Regions from separate parts of the Staphylococcus sp. FW104-15G4D genome, predicted to be linked through region 1. Evidence: predicted binding sites of a transcription regulator. Region 1 holds the regulator's gene; the other holds the start of a gene.
What was found. Region 1 encodes CtsR, which represses protease genes until heat stress. Its sites were predicted from a motif close to ATGGTCAATAAAGGTCAAACA; they were not measured.
Positions count from the first base shown of each region.

Region 2: clpP (ATP-dependent Clp endopeptidase proteolytic subunit ClpP) is a predicted target of CtsR. The motif match lies at 6,397-6,417, and genes of this name have one in related genera.

Region 1 covers NZ_JBYTCH010000001.1:2,086-11,417, reverse strand. The annotation lists gene AC3WQX_RS00055 (PIN/TRAM domain-containing protein) at 1-363, opposite strand, end outside; gene radA (DNA repair protein RadA) at 521-1,888, opposite strand; gene AC3WQX_RS00045 (ATP-dependent Clp protease ATP-binding subunit) at 2,231-4,684, opposite strand; gene AC3WQX_RS00040 (protein arginine kinase) at 4,699-5,703, opposite strand; gene AC3WQX_RS00035 (UvrB/UvrC motif-containing protein) at 5,696-6,259, opposite strand; gene AC3WQX_RS00030 (CtsR family transcriptional regulator) at 6,279-6,740, opposite strand; gene AC3WQX_RS00025 (NupC/NupG family nucleoside CNT transporter) at 6,895-8,106, shown strand; gene pdxT (pyridoxal 5'-phosphate synthase glutaminase subunit PdxT) at 8,240-8,800, opposite strand; gene pdxS (pyridoxal 5'-phosphate synthase lyase subunit PdxS) at 8,804-9,332, opposite strand, start outside.
Region 2 covers NZ_JBYTCH010000001.1:261,734-271,065, reverse strand. The annotation lists gene gap (type I glyceraldehyde-3-phosphate dehydrogenase) at 1-971, opposite strand, end outside; gene AC3WQX_RS01300 (sugar-binding transcriptional regulator) at 1,024-2,037, opposite strand; gene AC3WQX_RS01295 (hypothetical protein) at 2,406-2,660, shown strand; gene AC3WQX_RS01290 (hypothetical protein) at 2,711-3,475, opposite strand; gene AC3WQX_RS01285 (TIGR01777 family oxidoreductase) at 4,371-5,270, shown strand; gene AC3WQX_RS01280 (hypothetical protein) at 5,302-5,484, shown strand; gene clpP (ATP-dependent Clp endopeptidase proteolytic subunit ClpP) at 5,764-6,351, opposite strand; tRNA gene AC3WQX_RS01270 (tRNA-Arg) at 6,542-6,613, shown strand; gene whiA (DNA-binding protein WhiA) at 6,792-7,736, opposite strand; gene AC3WQX_RS01260 (gluconeogenesis factor YvcK family protein) at 7,862-8,857, opposite strand; gene rapZ (RNase adapter RapZ) at 8,854-9,332, opposite strand, start outside.

The sequences.
Region 1 (9,332 bases):
AAGATAACATAAAATAATTGTTATTATAATTGGGATAAAATGATTGAGCATTGAATTTCCTATTAGTTCTAAGATGAAAGAAACCATCACAGAAATAAATAATCCAATAATCAAACCAATTGTTGCGAACAAGATTTCAACCGCACTGCGGCGCATTATAATTTGTTCTAGTTCTTTAAAAGCGTATGTGACCTTTTTTAAGAAAAATCCAAATATAATGAAGAACAATATGATCCCTATTAATCCATCTATGTAATGATTAGTGATAATTGGGTAAGTGTTAATCCCTAAATCAGATACTACTTCTGGGATGATGATAATCCCTAGTGCAGCACCGATAATGATATAAATAATTACCACCATTAATCTAATGATATTCAATCTTATCCTCCTCTCATGGCTGTCTATTCATTGTATGTAAATCACTTATTTAACATAATTATAATGAAATTTGTGAAAACTAAATTAAAAAACTATATGCGTTTAAATCTTAAAACTCACTAACTACTATGAGGGAGGATTATGAAGAATGAAGCGCATATTTTAAAGCCTCATGCACAGAAGACACTCCTATGACTTGAATACCTTCCGGGAAAGTCCACCCACCAATATTAGTCTGAGGTATAATCGCTCGTTTGAATCCAAGTTTAGCCGCCTCTTGCACGCGTTGTTCAATGCGTGACACACGTCGAACTTCACCTGTTAGACCAACCTCTCCAACAAAGCAATCTAAACCGTCTACCGCTTTATCCTTAAAGCTTGAAGCTGTCGCAACAATAATACTTAAGTCAACGGCTGGTTCTGTTAATTTCACACCACCAGCAACTTTGATATAAGCATCTTGTTGTTGAAGTAAATAATTCTCCTTCTTCTCTAAAACTGCCATAAGCAAACTTAATCGATTATGATCTATGCCCGTAGCCATACGTCTTGGATTGTTGAAAGTGGTCGGTGTGACTAACGCTTGGACCTCTATTAATAATGGTCTTGTACCTTCCATAGTCGGTACAATTGTTGAACCTGGCACGTTTGTAGAACGTTCTTCTAAGAACATTTCAGACGGATTTAAGACACCTTTCAAACCACTTTGCTTCATTTCGAAAATACCCATCTCATTCGTGGAGCCAAAACGGTTTTTAACCGCACGTAAAATTCGATAAGCATGATGTTCATCACCTTCAAAGTAAAGCACGGTATCCACCATATGTTCAAGTAATCTTGGACCGGCAATTTGTCCTTCTTTCGTAACATGACCGACGATGAACGTTGCGATATCCATTTGCTTTGCGATATTCATTAGACTTTGGGTACTTTCTCTTACTTGAGATACAGAACCCGGTGCAGAACTGATTTCAGGATGATAAATAGTTTGAATTGAATCTACTACAAGTAAATCTGGGCGTTCATCCTTAACTGTTTGATGAATGACTTCTAAATCAGTCTCTGCTAATACATTGAGTTGACTAGAATCTTCTTCTAAGCGATCGGCACGTAGTTTAGTCTGATTGATAGATTCCTCACCTGTAATATATAAGACATTCTTATTTTGAGATAATGCCGCACATATTTGAAGAAGCAACGTAGACTTCCCTATACCAGGATCGCCACCTATAAGTACGAGTGATCCACTGACAATCCCTCCACCAAGGACTCTGTTAAATTCTTTAGAATCCGTTAGAATTCTAGGGGTAGATTCATGTTTAACATTATCCAATTTTTGAACTTTTCCAGCTGCTTCTTTAGATTTCACTCCATGTTTAGGGTTTGCAGCTTTCTCTACAATTTCTTCCATCTGGTTCCATGCACCACAGTTTGGACATTTCCCCATCCATTTAGGAGATTGATAGCCACATGCCATACACTCAAATATTACTTTTTTCTTGGCCACTTCTGCACCTCCAAATTATTATGAACAAATCTATTTTAAACTGACATTTTGATTATGACAAATTAAATGTAAATGATTATGATATAGTCTATTTTTATGTGGTTATTAAACTATGATTTTTTATAAATAATTTTATTTTTGTCTATTTTAATTTCTGCAATTTTGTATAATCGCTAGTGTATTGTTTTTTATTTTCCGGAAAATGAATATCCCATCATCAGTTTTAAACAAATTGAAAAATATGTAAAAAAATGACATCCCTCAAACAGCGAGAGATGTCATTTATTAATGATGCAAATAGCAAACATTACTTTAGTTATTCAATATATTAGCAATAATCAATTAAGCTTCAGTGGTTTCTTTATCATCTGACTTTTCATGGATGTCATATTTGAATTCATCGCCATCATGATCGATTGTGACTTCTTTACCTTCAATTTGATTACCATCTAAAATTAATTCACTAAGATTATCTTCTACAGTTTTTTGGATGGCTCTAATTAATGGTCTAGCACCGTATTCTGGATCGTAACCTTCTTCTGCGATTTTTTCTTTAGCTTTATCAGTTACAGAAATATTGATGTTTTGTTCAGATAATCGATCAGTAAGTTTCTTAACCATCATAGTAACAATTTCTTTCAATTCTTCTTTAGATAGTTTATGGAATACGATGATATCATCCACACGGTTTAAGAATTCAGGACGGAATGAATTTTTGAGTTCTTTCATCATTGTTTTGCGAATTGTTTCGTAGTCATTACCCTCTGAAGCACCGCCAAATCCTGCAAATCGTTGGTCTTGTAATTCTTGCGCACCAACATTTGATGTCATAATAATGACTGTGTTACGGAAATCTACAGTACGACCTTTAGTATCAGTTAGATGACCATCATCTAATACTTGTAGCAAGATATTAAATACGTCAGGATGAGCTTTTTCAATTTCATCAAATAAAATAACTGAGTAAGGTTTGCGTCTAACTTTTTCAGTTAATTGACCACCATCATCATGACCTACGTAGCCTGGAGGTGCTCCAACTAAACGACTCACAGCATGTTTCTCCATAAATTCACTCATATCAACACGAATCATAGCATCATCTTCACCAAACATAGATTCAGCTAATGCACGAGCTAATTCTGTTTTACCTACACCTGTAGGACCTAAGAAGATAAAGCTACCGATTGGACGTTTAGGATCTTTTAATCCAGCGCGAGCACGTCTTACAGCTTTACTAATTGAATTAACAGCGTCATTTTGACCGATAACTCGGTTATGAAGTGTATCTTCAAGGTTGAGTAAGCGATCTGATTCAGTTTCATTAATTTTAGTTAATGGAATACCTGTCCATCCTGCGATAACTTCAGCAATATCTTCTTCAGATAAAGCTGTACTTACACCACCTTGAGAGTTTTTCCATTCGTTTTTAGCTTCTTCATATTGTTTTTCAAGCTTAGATTGTTTGTCTCTTAAGTTTGCTGCATTTTCAAATTCTTGTGCATGAACGGCAGCATCTTTTTCATTTTTTACATTTTCAATTTCTTGTTCAATCTCTTTTAGATTGTTAGGAGTTGTATGACTTTTCAATCTAACCTTAGAACTTGCTTCATCAATAAGGTCAATTGCTTTGTCTGGTAAGAAACGATCTGATACATAACGATTACTTAATTTTGCCGCAGCTTCTAAAGCCTCATCAGATATATTAATTCTATGATGAGCTTCATAGCGATCACGTAATCCTTTTAAGATTTCAATCGTATCTTCAACTGTTGGTTCATCAACTTGAACAGGTTGGAAACGACGTTCTAATGCAGCGTCTTTCTCAATATTTTTACGATATTCATCTAATGTTGTAGCACCAATACATTGTAACTCTCCTCTAGCTAATGCTGGTTTAAGAATATTAGAAGCGTCAATTGCACCTTCCGCACCTCCAGCACCAACTAATGTGTGTAACTCATCTATAAATAAAATGACGTTACCTGCTTGATGAATTTCTTCCATTACTTTTTTCAAGCGTTCTTCAAATTCACCGCGGTATTTTGTACCAGCAACGACAGTTCCCATATCGAGTGACATCACTCGTTTATCTTTTAGAGTTTCTGGGACTTCATTATTAACGATTGCTTGTGCTAAACCTTCAGCTATAGCAGTTTTACCCACACCAGGCTCACCGATAAGTACTGGGTTATTTTTAGTACGACGGCTGAGCACTTCAATCACACGAGTAATTTCTTTATCTCTTCCAACTACAGGATCTAAAGTGCCATCTTTAGCAATAACTGTTAAGTCTCTAGCTAAACTATCTAATGTTGGAGTGTTATTTGATTTATTTGCTTGAGCATTTTTATTACTCATTTCTGGACTACCTAAAGCTTTTACTACTTGCGCGCGTGCTTTTGTAATATTTAAATCTAAATTGGCAAAGACACGTGCTGCGACACCTTCATTTTCACGAATTAAGCCTAGAAGAATATGTTCTGTTCCCACGAAGTTATGATGTAGTTTTCTCGCTTCATCCATTGAAAGCTCAATAACTTTTTTAGCTCTAGGTGTGTAATGTAAAGTGCCCATTTGTTCTTGACCATGGCCAATTAACTTTTCAACTTCTTCAATAACTTTATCTTCAGTGATATTAAAGCTTTCTAACACTTTGGCAGCGATACCTTCAGGTTCTTTCATTAAACCTAATAAAAGATGTTCCGTTCCAATATTTGAATGGTTCAAGCGAATTGCTTCTTCTTGTGCGTGCGCTAGTACGCGTTGTGCACGTTCTGTTAATCTACCAAATAGCATATATAAAATACCTCCTATTTTATATGTTTCCTTAATAAATCAGCTCTTTTTTCATTTACTGTTTTATCATCATCTTCATCTATTAAAAATGGCGATTGAATAGCTACCATTAATTCATTAAATTTAAAATCTTCAAGCGAAATATAGTTTAAATCAATGCCGAGCTTAACTTCACTCAAGCGAAATGATGCTTCTTCCATTGATATGATTCTACTATTTTGTAAAATCCCTAGTGAGCGATAAACTCTATCAAGTGTCTCTACAGGATTATGTTTATCAAGTCTTTCTCTGATTTGTTTTTCCTCATTGATAATTTGATTAACTACTTCAGTTAAGTTATCAATGATGTCGGATTCAGTTTTCCCTAAAGTAAGTTGGTTTGAAACTTGATAAATATGTCCATATACTTGTGAACCTTCTCCATAAATACCTCGAATCGTAAATCCAAAACGATTAATTGTTTGAGCGATACGATTCATTCTCTTCATAATAGAAAGTCCTGGTAAATGTAGCATGACACTTGCGCGCATTCCAGTGCCTATATTAGTTGGACACGTTGTTAAATAACCTAAGTGTTCGTCATAACTTATATCTAAATCACTATCCAACTCATCATCAATATTTGAAGCCCTTTGATATAATTCACGCAACGATAAATCTGTTCCTAACGCTTGAATTCGAATATGATCTTCTTCGTTAATCATTACACTTAAAGATTCATCTTCATTTAACAGCACCGCGGATGCTGGCTGTTTGATAAGTTCTGGACTGACAAGATGTTTCGCAACTAATTTCATTTTACTTTGTTGATCCATAGTGTCTAAACGTTGTAACTTTAAGTTTGGAAGCGCATCTTGAACTTCGTTGATAACTCGAAAACCCTCTTGTTCAGAAGGAAACATCAAAGGATGGACGTGATTTTCTAGATTTCTTGCTAATCTAATACGAGAAGAAATAACTACAGGTGCCTCTTCTGTCATCTTCATCCATTCACTTATATTAGTATGAATGTCACTCATTACGAGACACCTCACTCTCATCTTTTAATGCTTTAATTTCATCACGTACAACAGCCGCTTCCTCGAAATTTTGTTCTTCAATTAATTTGTTTAGATATTTTGTTTTTTCTTCGATTTGCTTTTTAATTGCAAGTTTCTTATATGAAGATTGAGGCGTTTTACCTACATGTTCAAAATGGCCTCCCTGTACACGTCTAACAATATCGATAATGTCTTCTTTAAAAGTTGCGTAACAATTCGCGCAACCGAATTTACCAACGTGCGCAATATCTTTTAAAGTCATTTGACATGTTGGGCATTGCTTTTCCTCTTTGAACGCCATTTCTTGAAAATTAATACCATGTTTCGTAGCAAGATGTTGTAAAATCTGTTTAACTACAAAAGCTTCCTCTATATCATCCTGATGCATATGGTAAGAAGTATCCTCATGAGATTGTTGCCATGGATTATCACCTTGAGCACATATTGAGCATACCCATTTTTCGTGAGTACCGTCTTTACTTTTAACTGTTAATTTTACTTCTGCTTCATTTAAATGACAGTTTTCACAAAGCACGTTCAGACACCTCACTTCATTAATAATAGTTTATAACTGGAAGCAATCGTTTTAAAATATTAGCGCGTATAATATCTCTTGCGACCACATCCATTTTTAATGTCTCTCTATCTATAACTGCTTGGATCATTTTAGCTTCTCTTTGGTTAATTAGACCTTTATCTAGTAAACCATCTATGACATAATACGCTTGTTGTTGAGAAATAGAAGGCCCTATCAATTGAAGTAAGTGATTAATATAACCTGATGCATCTTTATTTTCAATTTTAGTGATTCGGATGTAGCCTCCGCCACCCCGTTTACTTTCTATTTCATAACCATGTTCATTTGTGAAGCGTGTTTTAATAACATAATTTAATTGAGAAGGAACACAATCGAAGCGTTGTGCAATATTAGCGCGTTGTATTTCGACCACATCTTCATTTGTTTCCTCGAATAAATGTTTAATGTATTGTTCTATGATGTCAGACATGTTATGCATGGATATCACCTCTTTTTGACCTTCTTTGACTTTATTATATGACCACCTTTGACCTTTTTCAACCAATTTGATTTTTAAAATTTAAATTTTATGATGTTAGCGCGTTCATTTTATTGTATGATAGAGAATAGAAAAATTTAAAGGAATGAAAAACATGCATATTTTGATTGGGATTATAGGAATTATATTCTTTTTAGCACTCGCATTTTTATTTAGTTCAGATAGAAAAAATATCCGTTGGAAATATGTCGGATTACTCTTAGTAATTCAATTGATATTTGCATTTGTTTTATTAAAAACAAATATAGGTATCACAGTTATTGGTGGTATTTCGTATGGTTTCAGTTATTTATTAAAGCAAGCTGCTGAGGGTGTCAATTTCGTATTCGGTGGTTTTAAATTAGATCCAAAAAACCCTCCATTCTTCTTTAATGTATTGTTACCTATCGTGTTTATCTCAGCGCTTATCGGTATTTTACAATATACAAGAATTTTACCGCTTATAATTAACATTTTAGGTTTTTTAATTTCTAAAATTAATGGCATGGGACGTTTAGAATCTTACAATGCTGTAGCAGCAGCAATTTTAGGACAATCAGAGGTATTTATCTCATTAAAACAACAATTGCCATACATACCTAAACAACGTTTGTATACATTAACTGCATCTGCAATGTCGACAGTATCTGCTTCAATTATTGGAGCCTACTTCACATTAATAGAACCTAAATATGTTGTAACAGCTGTGGTACTTAACTTATTTGGTGGTTTCATCATCGCGTCTATTATCAATCCGTATAAAGTGAATGAAGAAGATGATAAATTATTAGTCGATGAAAGTGAAACTAAAAATCAATCATTCTTCGAAATGCTTGGTGAATATATTTTAGATGGTTTCAAAGTAGCAGTGATTGTCGGTGCAATGTTAATTGGTTATATTGCTCTTATTGCTTTACTTAATGGTGTAGTAAGTGGAATCTTTAGTCTATTATCAGGTGGAACATTGGATTGGAATTTCCAAACGTTAATCGGTTTTGTCTTTGCACCATTCGCATTCCTAACTGGTGTTCCTTGGCATGATGCTGTGCAGTCAGGTTCAATTATGGCGACAAAATTATTATCAAATGAATTCGTTGCTATGCAAGCACTCGGTAAAACACATGGTTTATCTGAGCATGCTAAAGGTGTCACTTCAGTATTCTTAGTATCATTTGCTAATTTCAGTTCAATAGGTATTATTTCCGGTGCGATTAAATCACTAAATGATAAAAAAGGTGATATTGTAGCACGATTTGGATTAAAACTATTGTTCGGTGCAACATTAGTATCATTTATTTCTGCAGCAATTGCAGGATTCTTTATTTAATCAAACGCGAGAGTAACTTAGGAAAGTTGCTCTTGCGTTTTTTTATTTTATGAGCTTACATTTGCTTTTGAAATTCATTTTCCGAAAAATTAAAAACGGCCACCTTTAAGATGACCGTTTATCAAAAGATTAATTAATTATTCTTTATCATATGGTTAATGAAGTATTCAGTTACACGATAATCGTCGGTGAGTTCAGGATGGAAAGAGACACCAAGATATTTACCTTGTTTAACCGCAACAATCTTATCTCCTACTCGGCTAAGAATGTCTACACCTTTCTCAACTTGAGCAATATGTGGTGCGCGTATGAATACACCTTCAATATCTTTAGCAACACCTTTTATATTAAGTTCCGATTCAAAACTATCAACTTGACGACCAAATGAATTACGTTCGACTGTAATATCCAACTTTTTTAAATAGCCAGATTCACCTTCAACATCTTTTGCAAGTACGATTAATCCCGCACATGTGCCAAACATTGGTAAATCAGATTGCTTTAACGCTTCCTTAAAGCCATATAAGTCCATTAGTCTTCTTAGTGTTGTAGATTCACCACCTGGCAAAATCAAACCAGCAATATCTTCAAGTTGTTCAACTCTTTTTACTGCGACACCTTCATGACCACTTAACTCTATGTGACGAATGTGTTCACGAACTGCACCTTGTAATGCTAATACACCTATTTTCATAAATTACCATCCACGCTCTTGCATACGTTCTTCTAAAGAAATTTGGTTGATATCTAAACCTTTCATCGCTGTACCAAGTTCACTAGCCAATTTTCCAATTAATTCATAATCTTGATAATGAGTCGTTGCTTGGACAATTGCTTTAGCAAATTTTTCAGGATCTTCTGATTTAAAAATACCAGAACCAACAAATACACCATCAGCACCTAATTCCATCATTAAAGCAGCATCTTGAGGTGTTGCTACGCCACCTGCTGCAAAGTTTACTACTGGTAAACGTCCATTATCTTTAATTTGTTTTAATACTTCAAAAGGTGCTCCCAAATCTTTAGCGAAAGTCATAATTTCATCATCATTCATTACTGTTAGACGACTAACTTCAGCATTAACGCGTCTCATGTGACGTACAGCTTCTACGATATTGCCTGTTCCAGGTTCACCTTTCGTACGTAACATTGCAGCACCTTCTCCAATACGTCGTGCAGCTTCACCTAAATTACGGCAACCACAAACGAAAGGCACTGTAAATTGA
Region 2 (9,332 bases), 260 kb from region 1:
AATTGAGAAGTATAAGACATTTCATTGTCGTACCAAGCTGCAACTTTAACTAATTGGCGGTCACCAACAGTCATTACACGAGTTTGAGTAGCATCGAATAATGAACCGTAAGTCATACCTACAACGTCAGAAGATACGATTTCATCTTCAGTGTAACCAAATGATTCATCAGAAGCTTGTTTCATTGCTTCATTTACTTGATCAGCTGTTACATCTTGTTTATCTAATACTACAGTTAATTCAGTTAATGAACCTGTAGCAACTGGAACACGTTGAGCTCCACCGTCTAATTTACCGTCGATTTCTGGAATAACTTTACCAATTGCTTTAGCAGCACCTGTAGAGTTAGGGATAATGTTTTCTGCTGCTGCACGAGCACGACGTTTGTCGCCTTTTCTGTGAGGAGCATCTTGAGTATTTTGGTCACCAGTATAAGCATGGATAGTAGTCATTAAACCTTCAACTAAACCAAACTCATCATTTAAAACTTTTGCAACTGGTGCTAATGAGTTAGTAGTACATGAAGCACCTGATACAACTGTTTCAGAACCATCTAATTCATCATGGTTAGTGTTGAATACGATTGTTTTTAAATCACCAGTAGCTGGAGCAGAGATTAATACTTTTTTAGCACCTGCATCGATGTGAGCTTGTGCTTTATCTTTATCAGTGTAGAAACCAGTACATTCTAATACTACGTCGATGTCTAGGTCTCCCCAAGGTAATTTGCTTGCATCTGGTTCATCGAATGATTTAATTTCTTTACCGTTAACACGGAATCCACCATCGATAACTTCAACTTCTCCAGTGAAGCGACCTTGCATAGTGTCGTATTTTAATAAGTGAGCTAACATTTCGTCATCTGTTAAGTCGTTAACTGCTACTACTTCAAGACCTTCTACATCTTGGATTCTTCTGAATGCTAAACGACCAATTCTACCAAAACCATTAATTGCTACTTTAATTGCCATTATAATGGCCTCCTTTAAAAATGATATTTAAAAAGTATTAAACTTTTTATTACTATTGTAAAATAACTTTCGCTGCAGCTTCGTCTGTGATTAATACAGTATTGTCTGGAGCAATAGAGAGATAAGCTTTAATTGCTTCTCCTTTAGATTGTCCACCTGCTACAGCAAAGATAAAATCTTTACTCTCAAGGTCTTCTAATTGTAGCCCAATCGTTTTAACTTTATGAACCACATTGCCTTGAGCATCAAAATAATATCCAAAAGCTTCTCCAACGGCTTGATGATGTTGAAGTTTATCAATCACTTCTTTTGGTGATTGACGTCGATGCGCCATCTTCAGCGCATCACCAATACCGTGAATTGTAACATTTGCTTGTTTAATTTTATCTAACGTATGAATCACTGATGGCTCTAACATCAAAGTGTCATATGTAGATTCACTCACATTATCTGGTACATACAATGTTGTGTAGTATCCACCAGCTTGTTGAGCCATACTAGAAGAAATAGTATTTGCTTGGTAGACCATATTTTCACCTAGTCCACCTCGAGCTGGAACAAAGAAAACGTTAAATGGTAGCAAATGAATAGATTCACTTACGTATGCCATCGTGGATCCTCCAGTTACAGAAACAATTGCATCTTCATATAAAATACTTTCTAGTAACTGACCAGCCTGTCTTCCTATTTCTCTTTTAACTGTTTGATTCGAATCTGAATCACCTGGAATAACATGAACATCTTTAATGTTGAACTTTTCTTTAATTGCTCTAGCCATTCTATGGTCATCACTATAAACATTGAAGTAATCACTGAGTTGCGATAAGACTTCAGTACCTTCATGAGTGATTTCCATACCGGTTGATTTAACTTTAATTAATTCTTGCTTTTTCAACATGTCTGTTTCAGATCTTAAGACCCTTTCAGTCATGTCCATGTGTTCACTTAAACTTCTTCTACCCACTGGTTGGTTTTGAGAGATAGTAGTTAAAATCGAAAAACGTCGATACATCTTATCAACAAGGTCAGGTATGAGCTTTTGCTGAACTTTTATTAAGTCTTTCACTACTACCTTCCTCCTTATATCTTTATAAAAAGGTAATCGAGGGGCTACTCACAACCATGGGTTGACTTTTTAAGTCCCACCTGGGACAAAAATTAACCTCTTTACACTTGCAATAGTACTATTGCGTATAATAAATTGCAAGCAAATTAACTCATATTTTTATTAATAATTATTAAAGTTGATAATAAAACGTTTACATCCTTGAAGTGTTCATTATGAGCTCCAAAAGGTTTAAATTATTGTTTTATTACCTTTACGAGATAATTTTACCCAAGCTATATTAAATATAATCATCTGTTTTAAATCCTTGATTAATTCAATTATAATTAAAATTGTTGACAAAGATTTTTCATGAAGAGGGATACAAAATGACAAATGAGAATAATAAAGATTCAAAAGAAAAAGTAGAAGTGATAGACCCAAGCGATATGCGCTATAAAGATGATGAATATTTTAAATCAAATCAACATACCAATGAAGATCATCAATTTGAGGATGAAAGAATGATTAAGAAAACATATTCTTATGGATGTACGCATACAGGTTGTGGATGTACTATAGGGTGTTTTTCAATCATGTTCATCTCCTTTTTATTATCTTGGTTAGTATATTGGTTATTCTAAATAATATATTAAAAGCCAACATCCTTATTAAAGGACGTTGGCTTAATTTTTTAATCTTCTTTTGAATTTTGTGAGCTATTATTGGATGAGCTTTGATTACTTGAACGTTCCTGAGTGCTACTGCTTTGATTACTAGATTGTTGAGTTTGACTCGTGTTTTTTTGAACAGATTGATTACTACTATTGCTAGTATTACTATTTGATTGCGATTGTTGTTTTCTATTATCCTGTTGAGAACTTGGTTGTTGTGAACTAGGCTGTTGAGATGATGATTTCTCTTCTGAACTTGGTTGTTCTTGAGTTTTATTATCATTTTTACTTTCTGACTTAGACTGCTCAGTTGTCTTCTCATCTGTTTGTGCTTCTTGAGTTTGTTGTGATGAGCGTGGTTCTGCCTTTTGTTGTTTAGTTTTTTGCTTTTCTTGAGTGTTTCTTTGTTGAGTTGGTGTCTGTTGTGTCTTCTCAGATGTGCTTGGAGCTTGTTGTGTTGACTGCTTTGTTTGTTGTGTCTCTTGTGTTTGTTGTGTTTGACGCGTTTGTTGAGTCTGTTGTGTTTGTTGCGGAGCTTGTTGTGTTTTGTTTACTTTAGTATCTTTAGATTTGTCTTTGTCATTATCCTTATTTTTATCTTTGTCTTTATCTTGATCTTTATCTTTCTTGTCATCTTTCTTCTTATCATTTTGTTCAGTTTTATCACTGTTAAGACGCTCATTAGCTTTTTTAGAACTGTCTACAAAAGAGAATATTCCAAATGCTAAGCCAATTAATAAAAGTAATACTATGATGGTACTAATTATTTTTGCCAAACCACTCATTCCTTACTTACCTCTCTTTCAATTATTAGGAATTCATATATAATAAAATTTAAGTTTGTTTTTTATGCTCATTTTTACGATATTTATTGTTCAATAATTCATTTTGAAAATAAAAAACCTTCCTTATAACTATAGTTGAATGAAATATATAGTTATAATTCAACTTTATATAATGAACTAACTACTAGTTAAAAGCAATTAATTATAATTTACTAAAAACTGTATGTTTTCATTTGCCTATTTTTTATATGATAACATCATACTCATAAGTAAACACTATATTTTTAATTTCTTAATCTAAACTTAACATGAATGGTACGTGATTAAATGTATGACTTTAATAATGAGAATTCACAAAATAAAAAATCTCACAATAATTTGAAATACATGATGATTAAAAATGATAATTATGAAGACAGTAAGTCAAATCATATTGCTGGATTTATAATCACATTATTAATTATAGCCCTCATTGTAATAATTAAATGGTTACTTGGGTAATAATATATTACATCAATCTAATAGATAATAACCTTAAATTAGACTAATCAAACAATTAAAGAGACTTTAAAATCTATTGAAATCATTTTCTGTAAAAAGTGATTTATGTATTTTAAAATATAAAAAAGGACCCATACGTTGCTCGCATGGATCCACTACTAAAGGGAGTCAAAATTTACCTTCGTTAGTATATTATGGGGTATACTCATACTAATTAAGAGATGTTTAATTAATTATCGAAGGTACAATTTCATTATAACTGAAATGTTTTAATTTTAAATGCAAATTCATAAAAGTATTTGACATCTTATTGGCTAAAAAATGTATAATTTTTGAATATTAATAATCACTATCAATAAGGTAAGCGCTTTTATTTTTAAAATGAGGTGAAATGATGAAACAATACTTAATTACTGGTGGAACTGGAATGGTAGGTTCACATTTAGTAAAGGAAATTAAAAAAACGGATGCACATATTACTATTTTAACCCGACAAGATAAAACATCTAATGAATCTAAAATTACTTACGTCAATTGGTCAAAAGAAGGCTGGCAAAATGACGTTCCTGATATAGATGTAGTTATCAATTTAGCAGGTGCAACGCTCAATAAACGCTGGACTAAATCACATAAACAAGTCATGATGGTTAGTCGTATTCAGTCTACACAAGCTTTATATGAGTTATTTGAAAGCCGTACTCAAAAACCAAAAGTTTTATTTAACGCGAGTGCTATGGGATATTATCCTCCTGATTTATATTATAGTTATACAGAATTATATCAAACTTTACCTTTTGATTTTCTATCAGATATTGTTTACCAATGGGAACGTTTCGCTAATAAATTTAAAGATTTCGGAACACGAGTAGTCTTAGGAAGATTTGGACTTATTCTCTCTGATACTGGTGGAGCGTTACAAACTATGGAATTACCGTACCGTTTTTATGTCGGTGGTAAATTAGGTTCAGGTCAACAATGGTATTCTTGGATTCACATAGATGATTTAATCAGAGGTATTATATTTACTATAGATAATAAAGATGCACACGGTCCTTTCAATTTAACAGCACCAATCCCTGAAAGACAAAACTTATTTGGATATACTTTAGCTAGAGCAATGCATAAACCTCATGAAACTTGGGCGCCAAAATTAGCAATGCGTTTAGTTCTTGGAGAAATGTCAACAGTTGTTTTAGACACTCAAAAGGTTTTACCAAATAAGTTACACGCACTCGGCTTTGAGTTTAAGTTTAACAATTTAAAGAATGCGTTAGATGATTTAGTTAAAGCCTAAGAAATTACAACGTACGAAGAAGGTTTATAAAATGAAAGACAATCAATTAACTTATATTTTGTTAATTATTGCTAGTATTTTATTAATATTGAATGGAATATTTGCATTTGATCACACAATTGCAATGATATTAATGTCATTACTCTTTACAATTGTAGGTTTAACATTATTCATTGTAGTTTTGCGATTACTTATAAAAGAAAAGAAGCACTAAGCAATAAAATGATTAAGAGACATGATTTGTGATTTAAAAACAAGTTGAACATGTTAACTCAACTTTTAATTTTCACAATATCGTTGTCTCTTTTTTTATAAGTATTGAATGTTGATTTTTTCCACCCACTCTAAGCAATTTTTTAATTGAAATATTTTTTAAGGAACCTATAACGAGAATACGCCTTGAGCTAAAACTACATAAAAAAACTGCCCACAAAGTTAGTAACTTTGTAGACAGTGTAACAGAAAATTAACTAAAAGATTTTTTAGCTTTTAATTATTTACTTTCTGGCTCCATGACTTCATCGATTAAACCATATTCTTTTGCTTCTTCAGCAGTTAAGAAGTTATCACGATCAGTATCTTGTTGAATTTTCTCAATTGATTGACCTGTACGCTCAGCTAAAATACGATTTAATTTTTCACGAGTTTTTAAGATATGGTTTGCAGCAATTTCGATTTCAGTCGCTTGACCTTGTGCACCACCTAAAGGTTGGTGAATCATAACTTCAGCATTTGGTAATGCAAAACGTTTACCTTTAGCTCCTGCTGCTAATAAGAATGATCCCATAGATGCTGCCATACCAATACAAATTGTTTGAACATCCGGTTTAATATGTTGAATTGTATCATAAATAGCAAAACCTGCTGTAACACTACCACCTGGTGAATTGATATATAAGTAGATGTCTTTTTCAGAGTCTTGAGCTTGTAAGAATAATAATTGAGATACAATTGAATTAGCTACATTATCATCAATTTGAGAACCTAACATGATAATACGGTCTTTTAATAAACGGGAATAAATATCATATGCGCGTTCACCGCGATTTGTTGTTTCAATAACTGTAGGAATTAAATTCATCTATTTTTCCTCCTTGTAATAACTGTTGAATTTTATTTTACCTTAAAAGTCAAAAATGGTCAAAATTTTGAACTTACTATTTAAAAATTCAGTTTGACGCTTAACTATAAGATTTGTAAACTAGAATTATCGTTTTTATTGTACTGTTATCACTATTATTAGTACAGAAAAATGTTTCTATCCTCATTTACCCCTCGTAGTGTAATGGATAACACATGAGATTCCGGTTCTTATAATAGAGGTTCAATTCCTCTCGAGGGGGCTTTTAACTATAAATTACATACATTTTTTACATTGAAAACGCTGTAATGACGGCGTTCTTTTTTGTCTTATCAATTAATAAAACACGATATAAAACGTAGTTTCATGAAATTTTACATGACCCTACTCTTCTAAACATAAATGAGGTATTTTTGAATTTATTTCAAAAATACCTATGCTTACATTTCGATTTGTTCTCCATTACGTATTTTATCTGCAAGTTCATTAAGTTTTCTTAGTCGATGATTCATACCCGACTTAGATATTGGCCCAGTTGAAATCATTTCACCTAATTCTTTCAATGATATCTCTTGATGTTCAACTCGTAATTTAGCTACCTCTCTCAATCGGTCTGGTAAGTTATCCAAACCAATTTCTTGATCAATAAGTTGTATGCTCTCAACTTGTCTCATGGCTGCGCTCACTGTTTTATTTAGATTCGCTGTTTCACAGTTTACTAACCGATTCACAGAATTCCTCATATCTCTAACAATGCGCACATCTTCAAATTTCAGTAACGCTTGATAACCACCTATTAAACTAAGAAAATCCGAAATTTTTTCAGCTTCTTTTAGATAAGCAATACTACCTTTTTTACGTTCAAGATGCTTTGCATTTAATTCATAACTATTCATTAATTTAGTCAAACCTTCTGAGTGACTTTCATATTGCGAGAAGATTTCGAGATGATAAGAAGATGTTTCAGGATTATTTACTGAGCCACCAGCAAGAAAGGCTCCTCTTAAATAACTTCGTCTCATTTCGTCATCTTTAATCATGTCAGGATCAATTTCATGGGTAAAGATGCCCTCTTTAAGTATTCCAAGATCATTTAAGATTTCTTTCGCTAACATTTTTGTACGACAAATATAAATGTTGTTCTTTTTTAGTTTCATCTTTTTTCGAACCAATATTTCAACTTCTACGTTAAAAATTCGTTTAATAAGAGAGTATATTCGTCGTGCTGTCGTTGCATTTTCAGTCTGTACGTTAATTACAAATTGTTGATTAGATAAACTAAGTGCGCCATTCATACGAATTAATGCACTGAGCTCTGCTTTAGCATTTGCTTCATCAACTTCAATACGTGTTAATTCATTTTTCATGTCTGATGCAAAGCTCATAGAATACTCATTCCTTCCTAAATCAACTCTATTTTGATCTATGTATGGTCGACATAGAGATTACATTACACAACTTTGATAAAACACACGTAAGCTATCATATCATAACAAATATTGCACTAACACTATTTATGTTTATCATTAGGGTTAAACTGAATTGTGCTTGTTAATTCTAGTGCAAGCTCATAAATCATACCTGATAAAATTTTAGTATTATGGCGTACGAAGTGTTCGTCAGAAATTTCAATTAAATTTGAAGCTGTTAAAACTCTTATACCTTTGTTTTTTAGCTCTTCTTTATGAACTTCTACTGGTTTTGAATTTTTTTCTTCATATTTACGTAAAACGTCTTTGCTATAATTTTCATTACTGCATATCACAAAGTCAATAAAATCTTCACCGACTTGTTGGCAAATTGCATCTATATGTTCTTTAACATCGTAATTATCTGTTTCTCCCGGTTGAGTCATTACGTTAGAAACATAAAGTTTTGGTGCATTAGAGCGAAGTAATGCTTCAGAAATCCCTTTAACACATAAATTAGAGATAACACTTGTATATAACGAACCAGGCCCAAGAACGATTAAATCTGCATGTTCTAGTGCCTCAACCGCTTCTTCCATAGGTTCAACATCCCCAGGTTCTAAAAAGACGCGATCTATTTTTTTATTTGTTTTAGGTATGTTGGTTTCTCCACGAACAATTTCTCCGTCTTCCATGACCGCATTCAATTGTACACTTGTGTTTGTTGATGGTATTACTTGCCCTTTGATATTGAGAACTTTACTAAGTTCTTTTATCGCATGACCGAAATCATTAGTTATACTTGTCATCCCCGCAATAACCAAATTCCCTAGTGAGTGGCCGTCGACTTTATTTTCATCAAAACGGTATTGAAAAAGTTGAGTTAACGTTGATTCTGAATCACTAAGCGCTGCGATAACATTACGTATATCACCTGGAGCAGGTATATCCATAACATCTCTAATCTTCCCTGTGCTTCCGCCGTTATCAGCGACAGTAACAATAGCAGTAATATCTATAGGGAATTCTCTTAATCCTCTTGCTAGAACAGATAAGCCTGTTCCTCCTCCGATAAGTACTACTTTCATTTGTTTCATTTTTTCTCTCCACTTTCAATATGAGCATCTCTGTGATGCACATAGACATTGTAATCAAAAACCTCATCAAGATATTCGCCTAAACGTTTTGCTAAAGCAACTGATCGGTGTTGACCGCCTGTACATCCTATAGCAATAACAAGCTGTGACTTCCCTTCTTTTTTATAACCTGGAATCATATACTTTAAGAGGTCTGTTAATTTATCAAAGAAAATCTCAGTTTCTTTCCATTTCATTACATAGTTATAGACCAGATCATCAAGACCAGTCAGCGGGCGTAGTTCTTCTACATAGTATGGATTTGGTAAAAATCTTACATCGAATACTAAATCAGCATCCATTTGAATCCCATGTTTGAAACCAAAACTGGTAACATTAATCGTAAACGTTTCAAAATTATCATCTAAATAAAATTTAGCGATCCGATGCTTTAATTCCTTAGGTTTTAATAGCGTCGTATCGATAACAAAGTTTG